DNA from 2 places in the Pseudoalteromonas sp. OANN1 genome. Region 1 is predicted to be linked to the other one. Evidence: predicted binding sites of a transcription regulator. Region 1 holds the regulator's gene; the other holds the start of a gene.
The links. Region 1 encodes sigma-54, which starts transcription at its own class of promoters, with help from an activator protein. Its sites were predicted from a motif close to GTTGGCACGNNNNTNGNNT; they were not measured.

Region 1 (19,347 bases):
GTATACCACAATTGATCACTACAATAGTTAGTAGCTGTGATAGCATATTAACTAATATGTTTTAGTTAGACGAGCGAGCGGATAAGGTATCTATGACTCAACCTCAACAACACCCAATATATAATCAAATTGATGATGTGAAAAATGCAGTTGCCGATGTGTTAGCGCATGCTAAAAAACTAGGTGCAACTTCGGCAGAAGCGGCGATGTCTAGCACCTCTGGTCTGTCTGTAAGTACACGAATGGGAGAGGTTGAAACCATTGAGTTTAATCAAGACGGTGGTCTTGGTATCAGCGTTTATGTGGGTAACCATAAAGGCTCAGCATCAACAGCGGATCTGAGTCCTGAAGCTCTGCGCTCTGTGGTTGAAAAAGCCATAGATATCGCTCGATTTACCTCGGATGATCCCTGTAATGGTGTGGCGGATAAAGCCTTGCTAGAGATGTCACCAACAGATTTAGATCTTTTCCATCCTTGGCAAGTTTCTCCCGATGAAGCCATTGAGCAATGTATAGCTGCTGAAAAAGCAGCGTTAGAATTCGATCCTCGAATCGTGAATTCTGATGGCGCGAGCTTATCGAGCCACCAAGGGATCCGTGTATATGGCAATAGCCATGGCTTAATTGCAGGGTTCCCACGTACCAGACACAGCCTGAGTACTATGGTGATTGGTAAAGAAGGTGAGCAAATGCAACGGGACTCTGCATATACGTTATCTCGCGTGCACTCGGAGCTAAAATCCCCCGAAGAAGTTGGTTTAGAAGCGGCGCAATCAACGCTGGCAAAATTAGGCAGTCGTAAGGTATCAACGCGTAAAGTGCCAGTTATCTTTCGAGCGGATATTGCTAACAGCTTATTTGGACACTTAGTATCAGGTATCGGTGGTGGCGCGCTATATCGCAAGTCTAGCTTCTTATTGGATTCTTTAGACACACAGATTTTTAATCGCTGCGTAAACATTGAAGAGAAGCCACATTTACTAAGAGGACTTGCTTCTAGTCCTTTTGATAGTGAAGGTGTAAAAACCATCGACCGAGAAATTATCACAGATGGCGTGCTTAATACTTATTTATTGGCAAGCTATGCCGCACGTAGAATGAATATGCAAGCGACAGGTCACGCAGGTGGGATCCATAACTGGTTAGTAAAACCAACACACGACGATTTAACCAGCCTACTTGCGTCGATGGGCACTGGCTTGTTAGTCACTGAACTAATGGGACAAGGTGTTAATACGGTAACTGGTGATTACTCAAGGGGCGCTGCTGGTTTTTGGGTTGAAAATGGAGAACTTCAATATCCTGTAAGTGAAATTACGATTGCTGGTAATTTAAAAGATATGTTTATGGGGATTGAAGGGATTGGCGGTGATATTGAATGTCGAGGCGCAGTACAAACCGGCTCAATATTACTCAATACTATGCAAATAGCGGGCGAATAACTCTCCCTCCTCAGCTCAAGAAATGCTGGTTTTGACCAGCATTTCCCGCTATGTAGACTATGTTACTGCTACACTAATAACCAAGTGGCGGTGCCAAGGAATGCAAAGATCCCGACAATATCAGTAACCGTTGTTAGTACCACACTACCAGCTAGCGCTGGATCGATATTCATTTTCTTTAACATAATTGGAATACTGGCTCCCGCGATACCTGCAGCGACTAAGTTCATAAACATCGCGAAGGCAATTACAGCACCGAGTGTAAAATCCCACTGCCATATAGCAATAACCCCTGCGATCAAGACAGACCACAGCACGCCATTTAAGGCACCTATCGCCAGCTCTTTACCCATTAAAAACTTTTGGTTAGTCTGGTTAATATGACCAAGGGCAATACCACGGATCACTAAGGTTAGCGTTTGGCTACCGGCAACGCCACCCATACTTGGTACTATGCCATTTAACACCGCGAGAATAGGTAAAATATCCAGAGTACCTTCGAAGAAGCTTGCAACAAACGCTGCCATTAAGGCGGTTAACAGGTTAATCCCAAGCCAAATAGAGCGGCGCTGGCTACTTTTTAGAACTGGCGCAAAGGTGTCTTCTTCATCTTCAAGACCTGCCATACTTAACAAGCTGTGCTCAGCATCTTCACGGATGACGTCAACAACGTCATCAATGGTGACACGACCAAGCAAATGGGCGTTATCGTCAACTACAGGAGCTGAGATCCAGTTATGACGCTCAAAAAGCTGCGCCACTTCAGATTCATCCATGGAGATAGGGATCGTTTCCTTATCTTCATCCATCAAGTCTCGAACCATACTGTCAGGAGACTTAGTTAATAAGGTATTGACTGGCAGCGTACCTAAAAAGCAGTTGTCTTTATCAACTACATACAACTCGTCCGTACCGTCTGGCAATTCGCCTTTAAGACGTAGATATCTAAATACAACTTCTAAGGTAACATCGGGTCGAATAGTGACCGTGTCGGTGCTCATTAGCGCACCGGCCGAGTGCTCCTTGTAGGACAATGCTTGTGTCGCACGTTCTCTATCTTGGCTATCCATCGCACCAATAACATCTTGGTAGACGGTATCAGGCAGGCTTCTCAGGACATCACCAAGGTCATCGTCGTCCATGTCTTCTGTAGCGGCAGCAATTAGCTCCGGCTCCATCTGGGCGATGATCCCAAGTCTTACGTCCTCTGACAGTTCCTCTAAAACATCCCCTTGGATATCTGGGTCAACGAGCTGCCACAGCATAGAGCGAACTTTATGAGGAGATGATTCTAAAAGCAGTGCTGTATCACAAGGAGCTGTTTCTGCGAGCATACGCCTAACTTGAACAAACTGACCACTGTTTAAGGCTTTAGTTACCTTTTGGAGTTGTTCCAGTGTGTAGTCTTGTTCAAATACTTCAGGCATAGGCATCCTTTTTGATAATAATGTTGGCTAACGTGATGAAGTTAACCCAATTCATTTACTTTATCGCAGAAATCAATTTCTTAATTTGAATTTTATTCGTGTTGTTTCTGCTGGTGGGTTGCTATCGTTAATACACGTTAAAGGTGTACGCAACGATAAAATAGGATTTTCTCGGCAACTCGCTTTACTGCACGAAAGAAACCTAAATTGGTATTACAGTGTAACTCAGTTTATTGGGAACTACCAAGGTTTACGCTTAATTATGAGAGACTTATTATACCAATTCGCTTAATTAAGTGATCTATTTTGAGGCGAGAAAATCTTGTCGATAACACGGCGAAAATTTTGCTATTTAACCTGAGGTTTGGATAAGGAATGTTCCAACTCATTGTTGCTAAAGCACAACTTAGTTTTTTCCTTGTTTAGCCAGCAAGTTTTAGGGAAAACAAGGCGAATTTACGCACCAATAGCTGGCTATTGGAAGTGAATTCAACGCAGTTAGCGCTAAAACTTGCTGCTAGAAAGGCATTAATTATCCGCAGCTCAGGTTATTTAGTTGTTCTAAATGAAAAATTTTTAACACAGTCAGCGTCAGATTTGCTCCTTCAAATTGAGCAAGTATTAAGACTAATTGGTATTATACCAGTCTGGTTACGGAGGGGGAGATTAGCAGGGAATAAATGAATCGGGCCTTAGTGCTATCTGGGCGCTAGTAACCCAAGTTACTCGGATTCATTAAATTTATTTTCTATTAGTCCACCAATGGCGTCTAGTGCATACTGAGCATCGGGACCTTCACAAACCACTCGTACTTCTTTTCCTTGGCTGCTTTCAAGTAACAACAGCGCTAGTACGCTGTCAGCAGCAGCACTTTTGTCTCCTTGATATAAGGTCACTTCGGCATCAAATTGGGTCGCTAATTGCGCAAGAACCGTCGCTGCTCGAGCGTGCAGGCCGAGCTTGTTCTGGATTAAAAACGTATCTTCTAACATTTAACCCTCTTGCTCACGGTGGCGAATTTTGACGTTGGGATGGGTTTTTGCAAATCGCTCGCCAATGGTTTGCGCTAAGTATACCGAGCGATGTTGTCCACCAGTACATCCTATTGCGATCGTTAGATAACTGCGATTATTACGCTCTAAGTGTGGTAACCAAGTTTGTACAAAGGTTTGGATCTGCCAAGTAAACTTTTGCACGATGCTGTGACTCGACAAATAGTCTTTGACTGGCTGATCTAGGCCAGTTAGCGGCTTAAGCTCAGGCTCCCAATGTGGGTTGGGCAAAAAGCGCGCATCAAAAACGTAATCCGCTTGTTTTGGGATGCCGTGTTTAAAGCCGAAAGATTCAAAGGTAATAATGAGTTGTTTGTCTTTCTTACCTAAGATTTTTTCGCGGATATCTTCCGCAAGTTGATGAACGCTCAGGCCTGTAGTATCAATGAGAAAATCAGCGCGTGTGATCAACACGTCTAACAATTCCCGTTCTTTCTTTATCGCAACATCTAATGGAAGATTATGTAGTGAAAGAGGGTGCAAACGGCGTGTTTCTGAGAAGCGTTTTATCAGGGTTTGATCGTCACTGTCTAAATAAAACAGGGTAGGTTTGGCGAAACCAGGCAAGTATTCAAGAATGTCATTAAACTCGTCCTGTTCTTTAGGCAAGTTTCTAACATCAATACTGACTGCAATTTTATTATAATTGTCGGAAACGCTGCGGACTAAAGACGGCAGTAAATTGACTGGAATGTTATCTACACAATAGTAGCCTAAGTCTTCCAATACTCGAAGCGCTACAGATTTACCAGAGCCTGAGCGGCCACTGATAATGATAAGCTCGAGTCCTTTTTCTTCATCACTCATCAAGTTCACCTTGGATCACTGCATATAACTCGTCATCACTTTTTGCTTGCCTAAGCATTTTGCAAAAAGACTTGTCTCTGAGTGTATCAGCAATCGCCGCTAAGGTCTTCAGGTGCTGTTGATTATCACCTTCGGGTACGATGAACGCGACAAAAATATCGACAGGCTGCTTATCTATGGCTTCAAACTGGATCCCTTGCTCGCTAACAAGCACCATTGCAAGGATTTTATCCAAACCTTCAAGTCTACCATGAGGAATGGCAATACCTTTACCGATCCCTGTGCTGCCTAATTTCTCTCGCGCCATTAAAGCGTCTAAGATAGCATGCTGACTGGTATTTGGAATTTGGCTATGAGCCAGTTCGCTGATGTATTCTAAAATACGTTTTTTGCTATTAAAAAGGACCGCAGCTTTACTGCAGTCCTTGTTCACCAATTCACTTAATTTCATCTTAGTGTCGAGTGAGCTTCTCTTTGTGTTTAATAACTTGACGATCTAGCTTGTCGATAAGGCCATCAATTGCGGCATACATATCTTGATGCTCTGTTGATGCAAATAGCTCGCCGCCGTTTACGTGTAATGTTGCTTCTGCTTTTTGTACTAGCTTCTCGACATCAAGGATCACATGCACGTTATTGATATGATCAAAGTGCCTTTCTAGCTTCGCAAACTTGTTGGTGACATAGTCTCTTAATGAGTCAGTAATTTCTACATGGCGACCAGTTAGATTTAGTTGCATAAGCATTTTTCCTTCTTGGTTTTTACGTCTTATATCAAGCTTTTACGCTGATTTGACGGTGGAATGGCTAGGGATTCACGATATTTTGCAATCGTACGTCTCGCTACCTTAATTCCTTGCTCAGCTAAGATATCTGCAATTTTGCTGTCACTCAATGGTTTCGCGGTATTTTCTGCAGCTATCAGCTTTTTGATAAGTGCTCTAATTGCTGTAGAAGAGCACTCACCTCCATTTTCTGTACTTACATGGCTAGAGAAGAAGTACTTCAGCTCAAATATTCCCCGAGGTGTATGCATGTATTTTTGTGTTGTCACACGGGAAATTGTGGACTCATGCATCTCAACCATTTCAGCAACATCATTTAGCACCATAGGGCGCATTGCTTCGGGGCCATGTTCAAAGAATGCCTGTTGTTGTTGCACAATGCAATTGGTAACTTTTAATAAAGTATCATTTCGGCTTTCTAAGCTTTTAATAAACCACTTCGCTTCTTGTAAATGTGAGCGAATAAACTGACTATCTGTACTGGATTTCGCTGTTCTAGACATCGCAGCATAATGGTCGTTTACTTTTATTTTAGGCATAGCATCAGGATTTAGCTCTACGACCCAACGACCTTTTACTTTTTTCACCGATACGTCAGGGATCACATATTCAGGCTCTTCATGAATAATGCTTGCCGCTGGTTTTGGGTTAAGACTATGAATTAACGTCATGACCTCTTTGAGATCGGCTTCTTTAAGGCGTGTTTTCTTAGTCAAAGTTCGATAGTCACGGCTGGCAAGCAAGTCGATATGCTCTGTCAGGATCATTTTCGTTTCGGCAATCCATGGCGTATCTGGGGCGAATTGATTTAGCTGAATACACAAGCATTCTTGTAAACTACGCGCTGCGATACCGACAGGATCGAAAAGCTGAATACGTTTGAGCACGGCTTCGACTTCATCCAGCTCAATAGGCTCTTCGCTACTCTCATCATTAATGCTTTCTAAAATGTCTTCGCAAGACAGTGTTAAAATGCCTGACAGGTCGACCGCTTCAATAATCGCAATCGCAATCGCTCTATCTGTTGGACTAAATGGTGTCAGCTCAAGTTGCCACATGAGATAGTCGTGGAGAGATTCAGAGGTTTCCCCTTGATAAACATTATCGTCATCGGGAAGTGGGCCTGAGCTTGCAGCGGGCGCTGCACTCATATACTCGTCCCAAGTGACATCCATGGCGAGGTCATCGCTCACCGTGTCTTTGCTCATGGCTGTATCTGAGTCTATCTCATAGTCACTAACCTGCACTTCATCGCTTGAATCTTGATTGTCGTCAGCACTGCTCTTTTCTTGACTGTGTTGGTCAGTGTTTTCGCCGTCAGTATTATCACCTTCTTCCACTTCCAACAATGGATTGCTGTCTAATGCTTCTTGTATTTCTTGTTGCAGATCCAATGTACTAAGCTGCAGCAAGCGAATGGCTTGTTGCAGTTGTGGAGTCATTGTAAGTTGCTGCCCCATGCGCAGCTGTAATGATTGCCTCATGTATCTCTAACAATCCTTTTTAACAGTTATTAATACTACGTCTTAACTATAGCTTGAATTGTTCGCCTAGGTAGACATCTCTTACGGTTTGATCTGCCAAAACATGTTCTGGCGTGCCTGCAGCGATTAACTCACCATGTGAAACGATGTAGGCTTTTTCACATACGTCCAGTGTTTCTCTAACGTTATGATCGGTGATTAGCACACCGATACCGCGGTTTTTTAGGTGCTCTATGATTGTCTTTATATCTAACACCGAAATAGGATCAACACCAGCAAAAGGTTCATCTAACAGGATAAACTTAGGGTTAGCGGCTAAAGCGCGAGCAATTTCTACGCGTCTTCTTTCGCCTCCCGACAATGCCATGCCCTGTGAGTCGCGAATGTGTTGGATATTAAACTCATCCAGTAACTCGTTTAGTTCAGCTTCTCTTTCAACTTTAGATAAGTCTTTTCGAGTTTCTAAAATCGCCATCAAATTTTGATAGACCGTGAGTTTTCTAAAGATCGAAGACTCTTGCGGTAGATAACCAATACCAAGTCGCGCGCGGCTGTGCATTGGTAGCAAAGTGATATCTTCGTCATCAATCTGAATAAAACCTTTGTCGCTTGGTACTAACCCTACAATCATATAAAAGGTCGTGGTTTTACCTGCGCCATTCGGGCCCAATAAGCCTACAATGCTGCCAGCTTGAACACTTAAGCCAACATTTTTGACGACCTGGCGGCCTTTATAACTCTTTGCTAGACCAGTTGCTTTGAGCTCGCTCATTAATTGTTACCTTCTTCCTGCGCTTTTTTATCTTTTGCGTCTTTTTTGTCATCAACAGGAACAAGGATGGTTCTTACACGGGAATCTTCTTGGTCTGAGCGCTCAGCACTGATCAGTTGCTTTTCAATGTCATAGGTGATGACCTGAGCATTGATTTTTTGCCCAGTTTGATTGATTTCCGCATCGCCAGAAATGACTAAGGTGCCTTTCGCAACGTCGTAGCGAATTTCGTTTGCTTTGGCTTCTAGCAAATTACCATCAGGTTGACGTTCGCTGAAAATAGCTGGGCTGCCAGTTGCAACAAGCAGTTGCTTGTTAGTACCAAGCTCCGCGCGGCGATGGACTTCTAGGCGATCGGCATTTATTTTTCTGTTGCCATGAATAATAACAACATTCTGTTCAAAAATACCGATGTTGCTTTGCAGTTGAGCTTGCTGACGGCCAGCATCAATAATGACTTCATTTTGTTCTGCAGCAATTACTAGAGTAGAACTTGCAAGCAAGCCGATGAAAACTAGTTTGTTAATGATTTTACTGGTCATAATAAATTGTCTTTGTGTGGTTGATGAGTTCGATCACTTGCTTTTGTAGATCCGCATGCAGTCCTTTACCCGTGATCCTAAGACTAGGACCCGTGATAACGACAGGGTGTTCCGACTTCATCAATTTTTGCTTAATTTCAACTCTTACATTATCGGCATTGATATCGGTGATCATGGCGTTAGGCGTTAAATTCTTTGCCAGCACATTGCCCTCTAATATCAAGGTATTATTTTCGTATAGTGTTGCTTCTAATGCACTTATTTGCCAATTTTGCTCACCGTTATATAAGGTGAAAATGGGCTTTTCAAAGTGACTAAAGCCAAGATCTTGATACAACTCCATCTTATCAGCAGTTACCTGATAGTTTAATAAGCCATTTTCACTATAGGTCGTTTGCTGAAGTGTGGTTGCAACATAATCGGGCTTAGCTAACGGTTCATCTTCTTTTGCTGAGTCCACCTCTGATGGATTAAACATGGGCGACCACATCCATACCATTATTGAAGCGAAAACAATGAGTAAGATGACACGCAATACGGTCATGTACTTGATCCTTTGGAAGTCAATAAGTGATTTTGGCTGAGCATTAGAAGATCAGTCAGTTCTCTCACAGCACCAAAACCACCAGGCATCAAAGTGGTGTAGTGGGCGATACGTTTGACAAGAGGATGTGCATCATTGACGGCAACGGCAAAACCGACCTGTTCCATTACGGGTAGGTCTGGACCATCATCACCAATATATGCAATTTCGTCATCACTAAGGTTGAGCTTAGTCTTCAATTCATCATATGCCACTAACTTGTTTTCTTGGCCTTGGTAAATATAAGTTACATTTAAACTAGTCATGCGTTGCTGAACTATTTGTGAATGTCTACCTGTGATAACGGCGACTTCGATACCACTATCAATCAAGGCTTTAATACCAAACCCGTCTTTGGTATTAAATGCTTTCAGTTCTTCACCATTGTTACCAAGGTATATACGTCCATCTGAGAATACGCCATCAATATCGCAAATCAATAATTTGATTTGTTTTGCTTTTTCCCAAGCTTCAGTTGAAATCGTCTGATATAAATCTTCAAATTGCATTACAGCACCCCCGCTCTAAGTAAATCTTGCGTATTCAAGGCGCCAACCGGTATGTTGTTTTTGTTTACCACAATCAAGCCATTAATTCGTTTGGTTTCCATGATATTGAGTACCTCTGCTGCGAGCATATCGGCGCGTGCCGTCGTACTTTTAGCCGTCATAACTTGCGTGATTGGGGTGGTGTGAATATCGATCTTTTGTTCGATAATACGGCGCAAGTCGCCATCGGTAAAAATACCTTGCAATTGCGAGCTTTCATCTACGATTGCCGTCATACCTAAACTTTTAGCTGACATTTCAAATAAAGCTTCTTTAACTGTGCAATGACTTTTAACCATAGGGATTGCATCCCCTTGATGCATGACATCAGCAACGGTTAGTAGTAGACGTCTTCCTAAACTACCACCTGGATGGGAAAGTGCAAAATCATCAGCCGTAAAGCCTCTGGCTTCAAGTAGCGCAACCGCGAGTGCATCGCCCATCACTAGCGTAGCTGTGGTGCTCGCCGTGGGTGCAAGTCCTAATGGGCAGGCTTCTTTTGATACCTTAACACAAAGGTGAACCGTCGCATTACGAGCCATTGTAGAGCTCGGGTTGCCTGTCATAGAAATAACGGGGGCCCCTAAGCGCTTTATCACAGGCAGGATTGAGATCACCTCTTGGGTTTCCCCTGAGTTGGAGATCATCAAAACCACATCATCTTTGGTGATCATACCCAAGTCGCCGTGACTTGCTTCTCCTGGATGAACAAAAAATGCAGGGCTGCCAGTACTTGCGAGTGTCGCTGCGATTTTGTTTCCGATGTGGCCGGACTTACCCATGCCAATCACGATGATACGACCTTGGCAGCCAAACATAATTTCACAGGCTTTTACAAATTGTTGATCAACAAACTGTTGCACTTCTTCTATTGCTGCAAGTTCAGTAGCAAAAACTTGACTTGCAGAATCAATAAATGGGTTCGTTGTCACAAGGCTTCCTTAAATGATGTAGTAAATATAACCGACGAAGCTTGCGACAAGTATGCCACCTTCCAAGCGGTTGATGCGGCGCTGACCTGTTAGGCTGAGGCTCATTAGGATAAGCAGCAGTGTCGCGCCAAGCATAATAAAGATATCACGTGACGCAATATTGGCGTCGAGGACAGATGGGTTAATAATCCCAGCAATCGATAGCACTGCCAATATATTAAAGATATTCGAGCCAATAATATTGCCAAGCGCTAGATCGTCTTCTTTTTTAAGTACGCCAGCAACACATGCCGCAAGCTCGGGTAAACTAGTACCAACGGCGATAATGGTTAATCCTATTAGCAGGTCACTCATGCCAAAATATTTGGCGATGTCAACCGCGGCGCCAACGAGATAGTCCGCGCTAATAGGCAGTAAAATCATACCCACGATTAACCAGAAAACGGCTTTTTGAGTTGGAATATTATTTGGCACTTCTTCACAGGCTTCACTGACAAATGGGTCATCATTATCTCCACCACCACGCTTGGTGATAATGATAAGTGCAAGAAGAAAAGCGGCGAAACCGACTAATAACAAAACACCTTCTACGAAACTAAAGTGGTTATCACTAACGATATACCAAGCTGCCAATGAAACGATGACTAACAGCGGCATTTCGCGGCGCAAAATACCAGAGCCAACGGAGAGTGGCCTTAATAACGCGGTGAGACCCAAAACGAGTAAGATATTGGCGATGTTAGAACCTATGGCATTGCCCACGGCGGTGTCTGTTTTATCTGCAAGAGCGGCTTGCGCAGCAACCATCATTTCTGGTGCTGAAGAACCCATGGCCACGATAGTTAAACCAACAATTAATGTTGGCACACCAAAGTTTCGTGCAAGAGCGGCCGCACCAAAAACAAAGCGGTCAGCACTCCAAACCAGTGCAATAAAGCCAAGAATGAGAATAACAAACGATAAAACCATGAACCTCTAGCCAATAGGATTAAAATTTCGATAGATACTACCAAAAGCGCTCTGGAAAGTATAAGCAAACCGTTACATTTCACTACTTACAAAATTTTACCAAAACGATTTTCCATCTTGTTTGAAAAAAAAGTATCATACTTGGATGAATATAGTCTGGATCTGGAGAGCGACTTGTCGCAGTCAATTGTAGAAATCAAGGATGTAACCTTCTCTCGGGGTGAAAGGATCATCTACAAAAACATGAGCTTTTCCGTACCAAAGGGCAAAATTACCGCAATAATGGGACCGAGTGGCATTGGTAAAACTACCATGTTGCGATTAATCGGTGGTCAGCTTAAGCCTGATAGCGGTGATATTCTTTTTGCTGGAAACAGTATTCCTAACATGTCACGAGCAGCTTTGTATCAAGCTCGAACGCGGATGAGTATGTTATTTCAAAGCGGCGCTTTGTTTACCGATATGAGCGTGTTCGACAATGTGGCTTTTCCTCTACGCGAGCATACCGAATTATCTGAAGAATTAATCCGTTTAGTGGTGCTGATGAAGCTTCAAGCGGTTGGTCTTCGTGGTGCAAAAGATTTAATGCCGGCAGAGCTTTCTGGTGGTATGGCAAGACGCGCGGCTTTAGCACGTTCTATTGCACTTGATCCTGAATTAATTATGTACGATGAGCCGTTTGCAGGTCAGGACCCGATCTCCATGGGCGTTCTAGTTCGGCTGATTAAGTCCCTTAATGAAGTATTGGGGTTATCGTCACTGATAGTCACTCATGATGTTACGGAAGTGCTGAGTATTGCCGACCACGTCGTTATTATTGCAGAGCAAGGTGTGATTGGTACAGGAACCCCTGAGCAGATGCTTGAACACGAATCGCCATTAGTACAGCAGTTCTTACAGGGCCTTGCGGATGGACCTGTGCCATTCCACTTTAAAGCGCCTGATTATCAGCAAGCGCTGTTGCAAGGAGAGTGAGTATGGTCGACTTTTTACAAAAACTAGGCCACAAAACCCTCAGCCGTTTTGCTGCACTTGGCCGTGCCACAACAATGCTTTTTGGGGCGCTATGTAGCTTACCCAATTTCCGAAAAGGCACGCCGCTGTTGATAAAGCAACTTTACATGGTTGGTCATCAATCATTGTTGATTATCATGGTGTCTGGTTTATTTATCGGCATGGTATTGGCATTACAAGGCTATACCGTGTTAGTTGGGTATGGCGCTGAAGATAGCCTTGGACCTTTGGTTGCTTTGAGTTTACTCAGGGAGTTGGGCCCCGTGGTGACTGCACTCTTATTTGCAGGGCGTGCAGGCAGTGCGTTAACTGCAGAAATCGGTTTGATGAAGGCTACGGAGCAATTATCTAGTTTAGAAATGATGGCGATAGACCCGCTTAAGCGCGTGGTTGCCCCTCGTTTTTGGGCCGGTTTTATTAGTATGCCGTTACTCGCATTGATATTCTCTGCGATCGCTATTTTAGGCGCACACTTGGTGGGTGTTGATTGGTTAGGCGTAGATTCAGGTAGCTTCTGGTCAATTATGCAATCGCAAGTGTCGTTTCAACAAGACATCTTAAATGGTCTTATTAAGAGTTTCGTATTTGCACTATTAGTAACTTGGATCGCGCTATACAAAGGCTATGACTGTATTCCTACTTCTGAAGGGATAAGTAAAGCGACGACAGAGACGGTAGTACATTCTTCACTGGCTGTACTTGGCTTTGACTTTGTATTAACAGCGGTTATGTTCTCAAGTTAAAAGGTTTTAAAAATGAATACACGGAAAATAGAAATTTTAGTTGGGTTGTTCGTGGCATTGGGCATTGCTGCATTTGTTATGTTGGCGCTAAAGGTAGCTAATTCAGGCTTAAGCGGCAATGGTGAAACTTATACTTTGCATGCTAAGTTCGAAAATATAGGTTCGTTGAAAACCCGCGCTCCAATTAAGGTGGGTGGGGTTGTGATTGGTCGTGTTGATGGAATTCACATCCATCCACAAGAGTTCGTGCCAGTAGTTTCAATGAGTTTAGATAAAAACTACGAGTGTCAGTTTTCCGATACGTCGTCGGTTTCGATTTTGACTTCGGGCATTTTGGGTGAGCAGTATTTAGGTATTTCTCCGGTTATTGCTGCTGAATCTGCGAAGCAAAAATGTCTTGGTCAGGAGGTAACGAGTGAAGATAGCGTTGATCTTGAGTCTCTTTTTGGTGTGGAAACAAAAGCGCTAAAAGACGGTGACATGATCACAGATACAAAATCGGCACTGGTATTAGAAGAGCTAATTGGTCAGTTCCTATTTAATCAAGGGAGCGAGTAAATATGTTAAAAAACATCTATGCGAAATGTCTGACTTTGTTTGTAGCATTGATGGCTACCGCATTGGTTCAGGCGAAAGAAGTAGACTCAAGCGATCCTTATAAAATGGTGGAGCAAGTTGCGGCGCAAACTTTTCAGCGTGTTACGAAAGAGCAAAACATCATTGAAAAAGACAAAGAACACTTACGCGTTATCGTAGAAGAAGAGCTCTTGCCTTACATTGATTACAAATATGCTGCGTATCGTGTATTAGGTTCTTATATTCAAAAGGTTCGCAACATTGAAAGTAAAGAGGAGAAAGCTGCTGCTGTCGAGCATATTAGAGAATTTATTGAGGTATTCAAAAATTACTTGGTAGCGACTTATGCTGGTGTATTTACTCAATATAAAGACCAAAAGGTAGAGTTTGGTGAGCATCGCCCATTTGAGAATGAAGCTGTGGTGGTTGTTAAGACCAAAATTGTAGAGCCAGGTAAGCCTGATATCAAAATCGATTTTAAAGTTAGACGCGGACAAGACGGTGACTGGCGTGCTTTTGACATGATGGCGGAAGGCATTAGTTTACTTGATGCCAAACAATCGGAGCTACATGGTATTTTACGACAGCAGGGTATTGAACATGTGATCCAACTGTTAGATAAGAAGAGCAAGCTTCCGGTGCAATTTAGAGGGGATGATGGTGACGCCTAATATTTCATTCACCGAAAGTAAAGGTGAAATCGTGTTAACTGGTGAACTTACGAGAGCGAGTTTACCAAGCGCACTGAAACAGTCGACCATCGTTCAAGTGTTGAAAAATGCACAATCAACCGTCTATTTTAACCTTTCTGAGGTGACAAGGGTTGACACCGCGGGCTTAGCTTGGTTAATTCACTCTTTAGGTCAATTGAAACAGCGCGACATTCGTCTCGAGCTGAAAAATACGCCTGAGCAACTGCAAAATTTAATGGAGTTGGGACAGGTGACAACCCTATTTGAGTGAGTCTAATGGAAACAAATCAAGTCGAAACTTTATTGAGAGATGCACTATCGCTTGACGAGATCATCGTTAAAGCTAATGGTAGTCACTACGAAGTCATTGCTGTTGGAACGTGTTTTGACGGATTAAGAAGGCTGAAAAGAGAACAGCTGATCTACGGCCCACTGATGGATACTATTAAAGACGGCACTATGCATGCTGTTAGTATTCGTGCATTCACACCTGATGAATGGCAAAAAGAGCGCAAATTTATTCTTCCACAATAACGGAGTGCCGCAATGGATCAGTTTGTTATCCAAGGTGGCACCACTTTAGCCGGTGAAGTCACTATTTCAGGGGCTAAAAACGCAGCCCTACCTATTTTATTCGCCGCTCTGCTTGGCGATGGTAAAAGCCGTTTTTCTAATGTACCGCACTTACGCGATATAGGTACCACAGAAGCCTTATTAAAAACACTGGGCGCTGAAGTTGAGTGGGACGGCGATATCTTAGAAATCAACGGAGCAACGGTAAATAGCGTGCTTGCACCTTATGAACTCGTTAAGCAAATGCGTGCGTCGGTACTGGCGTTAGGCCCATTAGTTGCCAGATTTGGTCAGGCGCAAGTTTCCCTACCGGGAGGGTGTGCTATTGGTGCTCGTCCAGTCGATCTGCATATTTCAGGCCTTGAGAAAATGGGCGCTAAGATCAAAGTTGAGAATGGTTATATCCATGCGGTAACCGAAGGTCGTCTTCGGGGAGCCGAGATCTTTATGGAAACCGTCAGCGTTGGTGCTACTGAAAACTTATTGATGGCTGCAACCCTCGCCGATGGTAAAACTGTGATAGATAATGCTGCGCGAGAGCCAGAGATTATTAACTTAGCTGAATGCTTAGTTGCCATGGGTGCCAAGATCAATGGTGCAGGCTCTAGCCGAATTGAGATAGAAGGCGTTGAGCGTCTTAATGGTTGTGAGCATAAAATCCTTCCTGATCGCATCGAAACAGGGACCTTTTTGGTTGCTGCGGCAATGGCAAAAGGCGAAGTACTATGTAAAAACACGGATTATCATAGTCTTGAACCTGTGCTTGAAAAGCTACGTGCCGCCAATGCTATTGTTGAGGTAAGTGAAGACAGTATTTATGTGGATATGCGTCAACGCGCTTTGAAAGCCGTTAATATTAAAACCATGCCACATCCTGGCTTTCCAACAGACATGCAAGCTCAGTTTACTGCATTAAATGTGGTGGCTGAAGGTAGCGCGACAATCACAGAAACTATCTTTGAAAACCGCTTTATGCATGTGCCAGAGTTACAGCGTATGGGCGCGAATATTCGTTTAGAAGGCAACACTGCAATCTGTGGTGAGACAGAGTCGTTATCTGGTGCACAGGTAATGGCAACCGATTTACGCGCTTCAGCGAGTCTTATCCTAACGGGTATTGTTGCAACAGGCGAAACCATCGTAGATCGCATCTATCATGTTGATAGGGGCTATCAGAAGATAGAAGATAAGCTAAGCCGTTTAGGTGCAAATATAAAACGCCGTAAAACCTGAGCATAATTAAGCAAATTGGTAAAAAACGAAAAGCGTCTTCCGGGACGCTTTTTGCTTAACCTTTTTGTCCTAATATAGTCCAGTTTCGAGTTCTGCGACTTCCACCGTAATGGTGAGGCGCTGACCACCTCTGAGTACTTCAAACTCGAGTTTAGTACCAGGCGCAGTATTGCCTATCGTCTTCAATGTCTTTTGCGGATTAGTCACAGGCTCTCCACCTACTTTAACCACAATATCATGCTCTTTCATACCAGCTTGCCATGCGGGACCTAGGGGGTCTAATTCACTCACAGCAAGGCCGACAATAGGTGTGTAAAGATCCGTTACGCTTTTACCTGTATTATCAACTGGCGTGCCTCTAAAGCCGAGATAGCCTCGGATCACTCTACCATCCATAATGAGTTTATGCATGACGTCCAGTGCAAGATCATAAGGGATAGCAAACGAGATACCTTGGATATCAATGTTCAAGCGCGTGCGAAATTGTGCAGAGGTAATGCCAACTAGCGCGCCATTAGAATTGACAACGGCACCACCTGAGTTACCAACATTAATCGCGGCATCCATTTGCAGCAAATTATTGAACTGACTTTCAGTGAGAGTCTGTTTGCCCGTTGCACTGATAATACCTTGGGTAATGGTTTGTCCAATGTTCAATGGGTTACCAATTGCGAGCACTATATCTCCAACTCGTGGTGAGTAGTCGTGATCGATAGGAATGACAGGCAAATTCTCAGCTGGAATTTTTAATAAAGCTAAGTCCGTAATCGTGTCAAAGCCTATCAGTTGCGTATCACTATACTGGCGGCCATCAGGAAGAAGCACAATGATTTGGTCGGCATTGTTCACCACATGATAGTTTGTCAGTATGTAGCCATCTCGGCTCATAATAACACCAGAGCCAAGTTCTCTAACCGTGCTTTGGCGCTGATATCTTGGCTGATTGCTAAAGCCCTCGGAAAAAATCGTCACGACCGCTGGAGCCGTTTTTTCTACAGCATCAGCAAAACTCATATGATGGGCCTGAATATGTGGGGCCTCAAGTTTTGGCAAGTTATCCCTCAGCTCAGGATTAAACCAAATGATGATAAAAGCGATCCCAAGTCCGGCAAGCAGCGGTGGAAAAATGAATTTAATTAATTTGAACACAAGAGCTTATATTTATCGTTATCTAATACTGCTAATAATGACACAAAAAAAAACACAGCGACAAGTTTCGCTGTGTTTCATTTTTAATATTTGTCTATTTCGTTACTGAATGAGGTAGAAAACAGTCTCGCGATCGCGTTTAATCCCAAGTACGATATTACCCTTAATACCATTAATTAGTTTAGACATCTCTTTAACACTAGTGACACGTTGGCGATTCACTTGCATGATCACATCGCCTTCTTCAAGGCCAACACGTGCAGCTGGTGAGCGAGGTTCTACTGAGGTAATGACGACACCTTCATTGCCATTGCGCTCGCCACTCTCTAGTACCGCGCCTCGTAGGTTTGGATGTACATCCTCTGCATTCGCCTGTTCTTCTTGTTTACCACCAAGCTCTACGTCGATAAACTTGGTTTTGCCATCACGGTAGACACCAAGTCGTACCTCACGACCTTCACCCATCGTAGCCACTTTACCGTGGAGTTCATTAAAGCTTTCAATGTCGTCGCCGTTTAGGCTGACAATGACATCATTGGCTTTCAGACCCGCTTTGTCTGCTGCTGAATCTTCAACTACGCGCATGACATAAGCACCGCGCTTAACATCAAAACCTTGTGCTTTAGCAAGACCAGCATCTAAAGTACGACCCAATATACCCAATGAACCGCGACGAACTTCTCCGTACTCAACAATTTGATCCACTAGGTTTTTCATCATGTTTGATGGAATAGCAAAGCCGATCCCGACATTACCGCCAGATGCGCCTAAAATCGCAGTGTTGATACCAATCAGTTCGCCGTTTAAGTTAACGAGTGCACCACCTGAGTTACCTTGGTTGATTGCCGCATCTGTTTGAATAAAGTCTTCATAGCCTTCGATATTTAAGCCGCTACGGCCTAGTGCACTGATGATGCCTGAGGTGACGGTATGACTTAATCCAAATGGATTACCAATAGCAACGGAAAAATCACCCACTCTCAACTTGTCTGAATTAGCGAGTTTGATTTCTGTTAGGTCTTCGCCGTCGATTTGTAGCAATGCGATATCGGATTCGGCGTCGCTACCGATTAATTTGGCCTCAAACTCTCTGCCATCCTTTAAAGTGACCAGCATTTCGTCTGCATCATCAATAACGTGATTATTTGTAACGACATAGCCTTTATCTGCATCAATGATGACACCTGAGCCGAGGCCACTAAAAGGGCGCTTTTGGCTACGTGGTTGCGGTTGTCCAAAGAAAAAGTCGAAAGGGTCGACACGGCGACGCACTTCTTTAGCACCTTTTACTTGGATACTAACAACGCCCGGAGCGACCTTTTCGAGCATAGGTGCTAGCGTTGGTAATTGCTGGCCGTCTACGGCAACAGGAAGTTTGGCCATGCTTTGCTGCGGTAACAGCAATAAGCTAGAAGAAAGTAAAGCGGCCGATAACAAAGATAGTTTAAATTTCATAGTCGTGAAGTACTCCGCTATTAGCGTTAATATAAGTTATAAGGGGCTGCTAACAAGCCCCTAGAATCAATAACTTCTTTTAAAGACTATGGGGTCAACAAAAAGTTTCATCAAGAGGCTTTAATTTGCTCACTTTCTTTTTTTTGACCAGAAAATAACCCAGTTTCACCTTCGGCATAGTCACTCGGTGGAGCTTCAAAACTTGGGTCTTGCTTACGTCTTCTCTCTGGGCGTGCTTGAAGAGAAGCTTGTAGTTGTTCTGTGGTTTCTTTCGAGAAAAAAGGATCCGCAGGATGAGATGGACGATCCTGTGTCAGTAGTTGGTTGGTTTCTTCCACGTGGGTAAGCAGTTGTTGATAACTATCCTGCATTTTATTTACTAGCTTTTTGGTGCTAGCTAGGTGATCTGATACGTCTTGACGATATTGCTCAAGGTCGTGTTTAGCTTGTTGTGCTTGCACTTCCAGTTCGTCGTGTTTGAACTGCTTTTTCGTTACAAAGCCACCTAAAAAGAATGCAGCAATGGCAACAATGATCAGTAATCCAAGCCAAGTAACGGTAGTCATAGG
Region 2 (4,462 bases), on a different contig from region 1:
TCAGTGACGACTCCCGCTGAAATGGTTGCCGTACCATTATTGTCTGCTGATTTTTCAGTACGAATTGGCGACGCTAATGCGAGTGCTTCTGGTCTTTGAGTTGCAAGCTCCAACCCAGTTGCAGCCTGTTGATTTAATTTCACAAGAAATCTATCACCTGTTGCACCACTACCCGTTACGTTCATTTGTAAGCCAAAATAATCGCCCGTTCCCGTGATGACTCCACCTGCAATATTACCAGTCGTCGGAGTACCGATAGGATTGCCTTTGGCATCTACAGCTGTTATTTCAACGGTTGTTGCACTGGTATAAGTAACTTGGAAATCGGTAGCTGGCAACTCATTGCCGCGCCCAGGCTCAAGTGTTGCCGTAAGCGCTGCGGTGCCTGTATTTTCGCTGTAAGCAAAGCCACCCACGGTAGGTATTTTAAATATATCTCCACCTATGTTGCCATCTAAGTCCATTCCCAATCTATTTTGCTGATTAAAAGCATCTGCCAATGCGAGGCCAATTTGACCTAGTTGGTTTTGTGCCGGGATCAACACTTCATCTCTAAACGCCAGTAACCCACCGATTTTGCCTTTCAAGCTGCCGCTATCTAACTCGAGCTGCACAACATTTTTATCTTTAATATCTAGGATTAGTTCTTTATGGTTAGGATCTGGGTTGCCTTTCATCGCGAATAAATTGAAGGCTCCACCTTGCATCACAAGTGCATCCCCAGTGCCTAAAAATACGAGCTTCTCGCCATTTTCACCATCGAGTGTTTCTATATCTACAAGTTCAGCGAGTTCCTTGATAGCTTGATCTCGCTCGTTAAGTACACTGTGATCGACATTGTTCAAATTGAGTGCTGATTTACTCGCTACTTGTTTATTTAACTCGCTGATTTTTTGAACAAGGTTGTTAGCTTCTTCTGAGAAAATATCCAATTGCTCGTTCACAATACTGTTTTGATCAACAACAATACCTGACAATCTATCCATTTGATCGACTAGGCCTTGAGCGCCTGTCATAAATAAAGAGCGGTTAGTTGTCGATGAAGGCAAGTTAATCGCGCTTTGTAAATTATTAAACATCGAGTTGATGCTCTTGCTCAGACTGTTTGAGTCTTGTGCAAACAACGTGTCAACGCGGCTTGCCTCAGTGACAAACTGCTCATAGTAAGACTGATTAGAAATATCACGATTTAACTGCTGCTGCGCAAATTGGTTGAGTAAACGCACGGTTTCACCGCGGCCAACCATCCCACCTATCATAGTTCCGTGTTCAGTCCGTTCACGGATATACCCTTTGGTATTTAGGTTAGCGATGTTTTTACTGGTGGTTTGTAGTAACTCAGAGTTAGCCCTAACCCCTGCCGCACCAATATTTAATAGATCAAATGACATCTCATCTGACTCCCTTTGTTAGCGCACCGGATAAGAAATCGGATACATCAATACGCTTTAGAACTGACTTAATTTTGTTGGCATAATTCGGATCGGTCGCGTAGCCTGCATTTTGAAGCTCACTTAAATAAGCATGACTATCACCAGCCTTATTTAAGGCTTGCTCGTATCTCGGATTGCCTTTTAGGAAACTGACATAATCATCAAAGCTTTGTTCAAGCGACTTATAAGCACGGAAATCGGCTTGCTTTTGCACCGGTAACCCTTGCTCAAATTCAAGTGTCGATTTTCTGGCGCTTTCACCACTCCAGCGGCTATCCGCTTTGATATTGAATAGATTAAAACTGCTACTACCATCTTTTTTGCTGATGATGTGTTTACCCCAACCGGTTTCCAGTGCAGCCTGTGCAACCATTACCGCAGGGTTCAAGCCTAACTTTTTCGCAGCTGTTTGAGCGTATTCCCAAATTCTGTCGACGAATTCCTCCGGAGAACCAAAGCCTGTTTGTTCATCGCTTGAGGTATCTGCCTTCACATTGACAGCCTGCGGTTCAGGCTTATTCATACTTTCACTCGTTGTCGCCTGTCTTTTAAAGGAAATATCGCCGTCAGCTCTCATTACTGAGGCAGGCTTATACTTTTCAGAATTAGGAGACAATTGCTGCACAATCAGATCTGCAAGTCCTAAGCTGCCCTGCTCAGATAAGTGCATCGAAAGTTGCTGATCATGCATTTCTTCAAAAAATTTGACACCGCTAGAGTTAAATGGACTGTCTTTATCCTCTAGCGCCTCATTCGCTTTACGCATGCTTTGTAACAACATTTGCGTAAAAATAGACTCAAACTGTTGTGCCGCCTTCTTCAATGCCTGATCTGAGGCACCTTGATCGCCAGCACCTTTAAGCGCCTCTTTACGGATCGAATCAAGGTTTCCTAGGTCAAAAAAGCTTTGATTTTTCAATTGGTCGGTGTTCATACACTCAGCACTGTTTGACGTTAATAACTATACAAATAGAAATGCAAAATCCGAGCCAAAAAAAAGCCCCACAATTGTAGGGCTAACTAGTTGATTAATAATGGAACATCAAATGACGACTAATTGACCATTTATTGCGCCCGCTTCTTTTAGCGCTTCAAGGATCGCCATTAAATCGCCAGGTGCTGCGCCAACTTGGTTGATTGCCCTAACCAAGTCATCAAGGCTCACGCCGGGGTCAAACACAAACGCTCGAGAATCATCCTGGTTTACATCAATAATACTTTGTTGCGTCACTGTTGTTTCGCCATTCGCCAGCGCATTAGGTTGTGACACATTTTGCTGCTCAGCAATTGTTACGGTAAGGCCGCCATGAGTAATTGCCGCAGGCTGCAACTTGACATTTTTGCCGATAACGATAGTGCCAGTGCGCGAGTTAACGATGATCTTCGCAGCGGTATCCGCTGGTTTGAATTCAAGATTCTCTAGCGTAGATAAATATGCAACGCGCTGAGACGGATCTCTTGGTGCAATTACTCGAACTGATGCTGCATCCATAGGTTTTGCACTATTTGGTCCAACAAGGCCATTGATAGTATCGGCCAAGCGTTTTGCGGTAGTAAAATCTGGTCTATTCAAGTTAAAGGTAATGTAATCACCCTGAGTAAACGGGCTTGGAACTGCTCGCTCCACTGTCGCGCCGTTTGCCACCCGACCTACTGTCGGGGTGTTGATCACAACTCGACTCCCGTCGGCACCATCAGCGCCCAAACCACCAACAATCAAGCTACCTTGCGCGATTGCATATACGTTACCATCGACCCCTTTTAGAAAGGTCTGAAGTAAAGTACCACCTCGTAAACTACCAGCACTACCAATAGATGAAACAGTAACGTCAATGGTTTGACCGGGTTTAACAAAAGGTGGTAAGTCAGCATGAACCGCAACAGCTGCAACATTTTTAATTTTTGGCTTTAAGCTTGCGGGCATCGTGATCCCAAAGCTATTCAACATCGCTTTAAAGCTTTGCTCGGTAAATCTGGTTTGCTCACCGGTACCAGGCAAGCCTACAACTAGGCCGTAGCCAACCAGTTGGTTTGAACGAACACCTTCAACCATACTGACGTCTTTAACTCGCTCAGCAGAAGCCAAAGAAGAAAAACTAACCAACGTAATGGCCGCACCGATAAGCAAAATATTCTTAAGCATATTGTTCATTTTCAGCACCTTAAAACGGCATCAGCGCGCTCATAAAGAAACTCGTTAACCAACCTGCACTTTGCACTTCTTGTTGGTCGCCTTTACCTGAGTATTGAATTCTAGCGTTTGCCACTCGATTGGACTCAACAGTGTTATCTGCCGTTACATCCTGAGGTCTTACTAATCCTTCTAAGCGAATAAATTCCTCGCCAGTATTGAGAGTTAACCACTTTTCGCCGCGGATCACTAAATTGCCGTTTGGAAGTACTCGGGTGACGTTTACTGAAATATTACCAAATAGGCTGTTTGACTGATTGGCTTGAGAATCACCAGAGAATGAAGAGCTTGAACTTGCTCCAAATTGTATCGCTTCCTTACCAATATTGATGGCATTGCCACCAAGACCAATAATCGGATCGAGACTAGCATCACTAGATTTATCAAGTTGAGAATTCGCAGCTTTGGTAGCCTGAGTCGTTTCTCTGAGTACGATGGTAATAATATCACCGACTCTTAACGCCTTTTTGTCAGCATAAAGATCATTGGAAAACTGCGTATTAAACAATGATCCTGTTGCTACCATTTGGGCTTGATTATCCTCGGGATAGATAGGTGCATAATACGGATCGTCACGCACCACATTTTTATTTTGTGTTGTACTACATCCAGATAATGCAGCGACCGTTACGATGGCTAAATATAATGCACGCATAATACCCCCTACCCAATTACAACTGTTGATTAATGTAGCTCAGCATCTGATCTACCGTTGAAATCACTTTTGAGTTCATCTCATACACGCGCTGTGTTTCGATTAGATTTACAAGCTCTTCGGTCACATTAACGTTTGACGTCTCAAGTGCGCCTTGCACAATCTTACCTAGCCCTTCAACAC

Region 2: the regulator sigma-54 is predicted to act here: its motif matches at 2,409-2,427, upstream of flgJ (flagellar assembly peptidoglycan hydrolase FlgJ).

What each region holds. Positions count from the first base shown of each region.
Region 1 is NZ_JAMXSE010000007.1:152,588-171,934, reverse strand. It holds gene pmbA (metalloprotease PmbA) at 93-1,442, shown strand; gene mgtE (magnesium transporter) at 1,511-2,869, opposite strand; gene NH462_RS08600 (HPr family phosphocarrier protein) at 3,592-3,861, opposite strand; gene rapZ (RNase adapter RapZ) at 3,862-4,728, opposite strand; gene ptsN (PTS IIA-like nitrogen regulatory protein PtsN) at 4,721-5,179, opposite strand; gene hpf (ribosome hibernation promoting factor) at 5,181-5,468, opposite strand; gene NH462_RS08580 (RNA polymerase factor sigma-54) at 5,498-6,997, opposite strand; gene lptB (LPS export ABC transporter ATP-binding protein) at 7,044-7,769, opposite strand; gene lptA (lipopolysaccharide transport periplasmic protein LptA) at 7,769-8,311, opposite strand; gene lptC (LPS export ABC transporter periplasmic protein LptC) at 8,301-8,855, opposite strand; gene kdsC (3-deoxy-manno-octulosonate-8-phosphatase KdsC) at 8,852-9,403, opposite strand; gene NH462_RS08555 (KpsF/GutQ family sugar-phosphate isomerase) at 9,403-10,374, opposite strand; gene NH462_RS08550 (calcium/sodium antiporter) at 10,384-11,343, opposite strand; gene NH462_RS08545 (ATP-binding cassette domain-containing protein) at 11,518-12,318, shown strand; gene mlaE (lipid asymmetry maintenance ABC transporter permease subunit MlaE) at 12,321-13,100, shown strand; gene mlaD (outer membrane lipid asymmetry maintenance protein MlaD) at 13,113-13,658, shown strand; gene NH462_RS08530 (ABC transporter substrate-binding protein) at 13,661-14,347, shown strand; gene NH462_RS08525 (STAS domain-containing protein) at 14,334-14,639, shown strand; gene NH462_RS08520 (BolA family protein) at 14,645-14,902, shown strand; gene murA (UDP-N-acetylglucosamine 1-carboxyvinyltransferase) at 14,915-16,174, shown strand; gene NH462_RS08510 (trypsin-like peptidase domain-containing protein) at 16,244-17,323, opposite strand; gene NH462_RS08505 (DegQ family serine endoprotease) at 17,426-18,778, opposite strand; gene NH462_RS08500 (YhcB family protein) at 18,889-19,344, opposite strand.
Region 2 is NZ_JAMXSE010000006.1:165,346-169,807, reverse strand. It holds gene flgK (flagellar hook-associated protein FlgK) at 1-1,391, opposite strand, end outside; gene flgJ (flagellar assembly peptidoglycan hydrolase FlgJ) at 1,393-2,367, opposite strand; gene NH462_RS07755 (flagellar basal body P-ring protein FlgI) at 2,476-3,576, opposite strand; gene flgH (flagellar basal body L-ring protein FlgH) at 3,596-4,279, opposite strand; gene flgG (flagellar basal-body rod protein FlgG) at 4,296-4,462, opposite strand, start outside.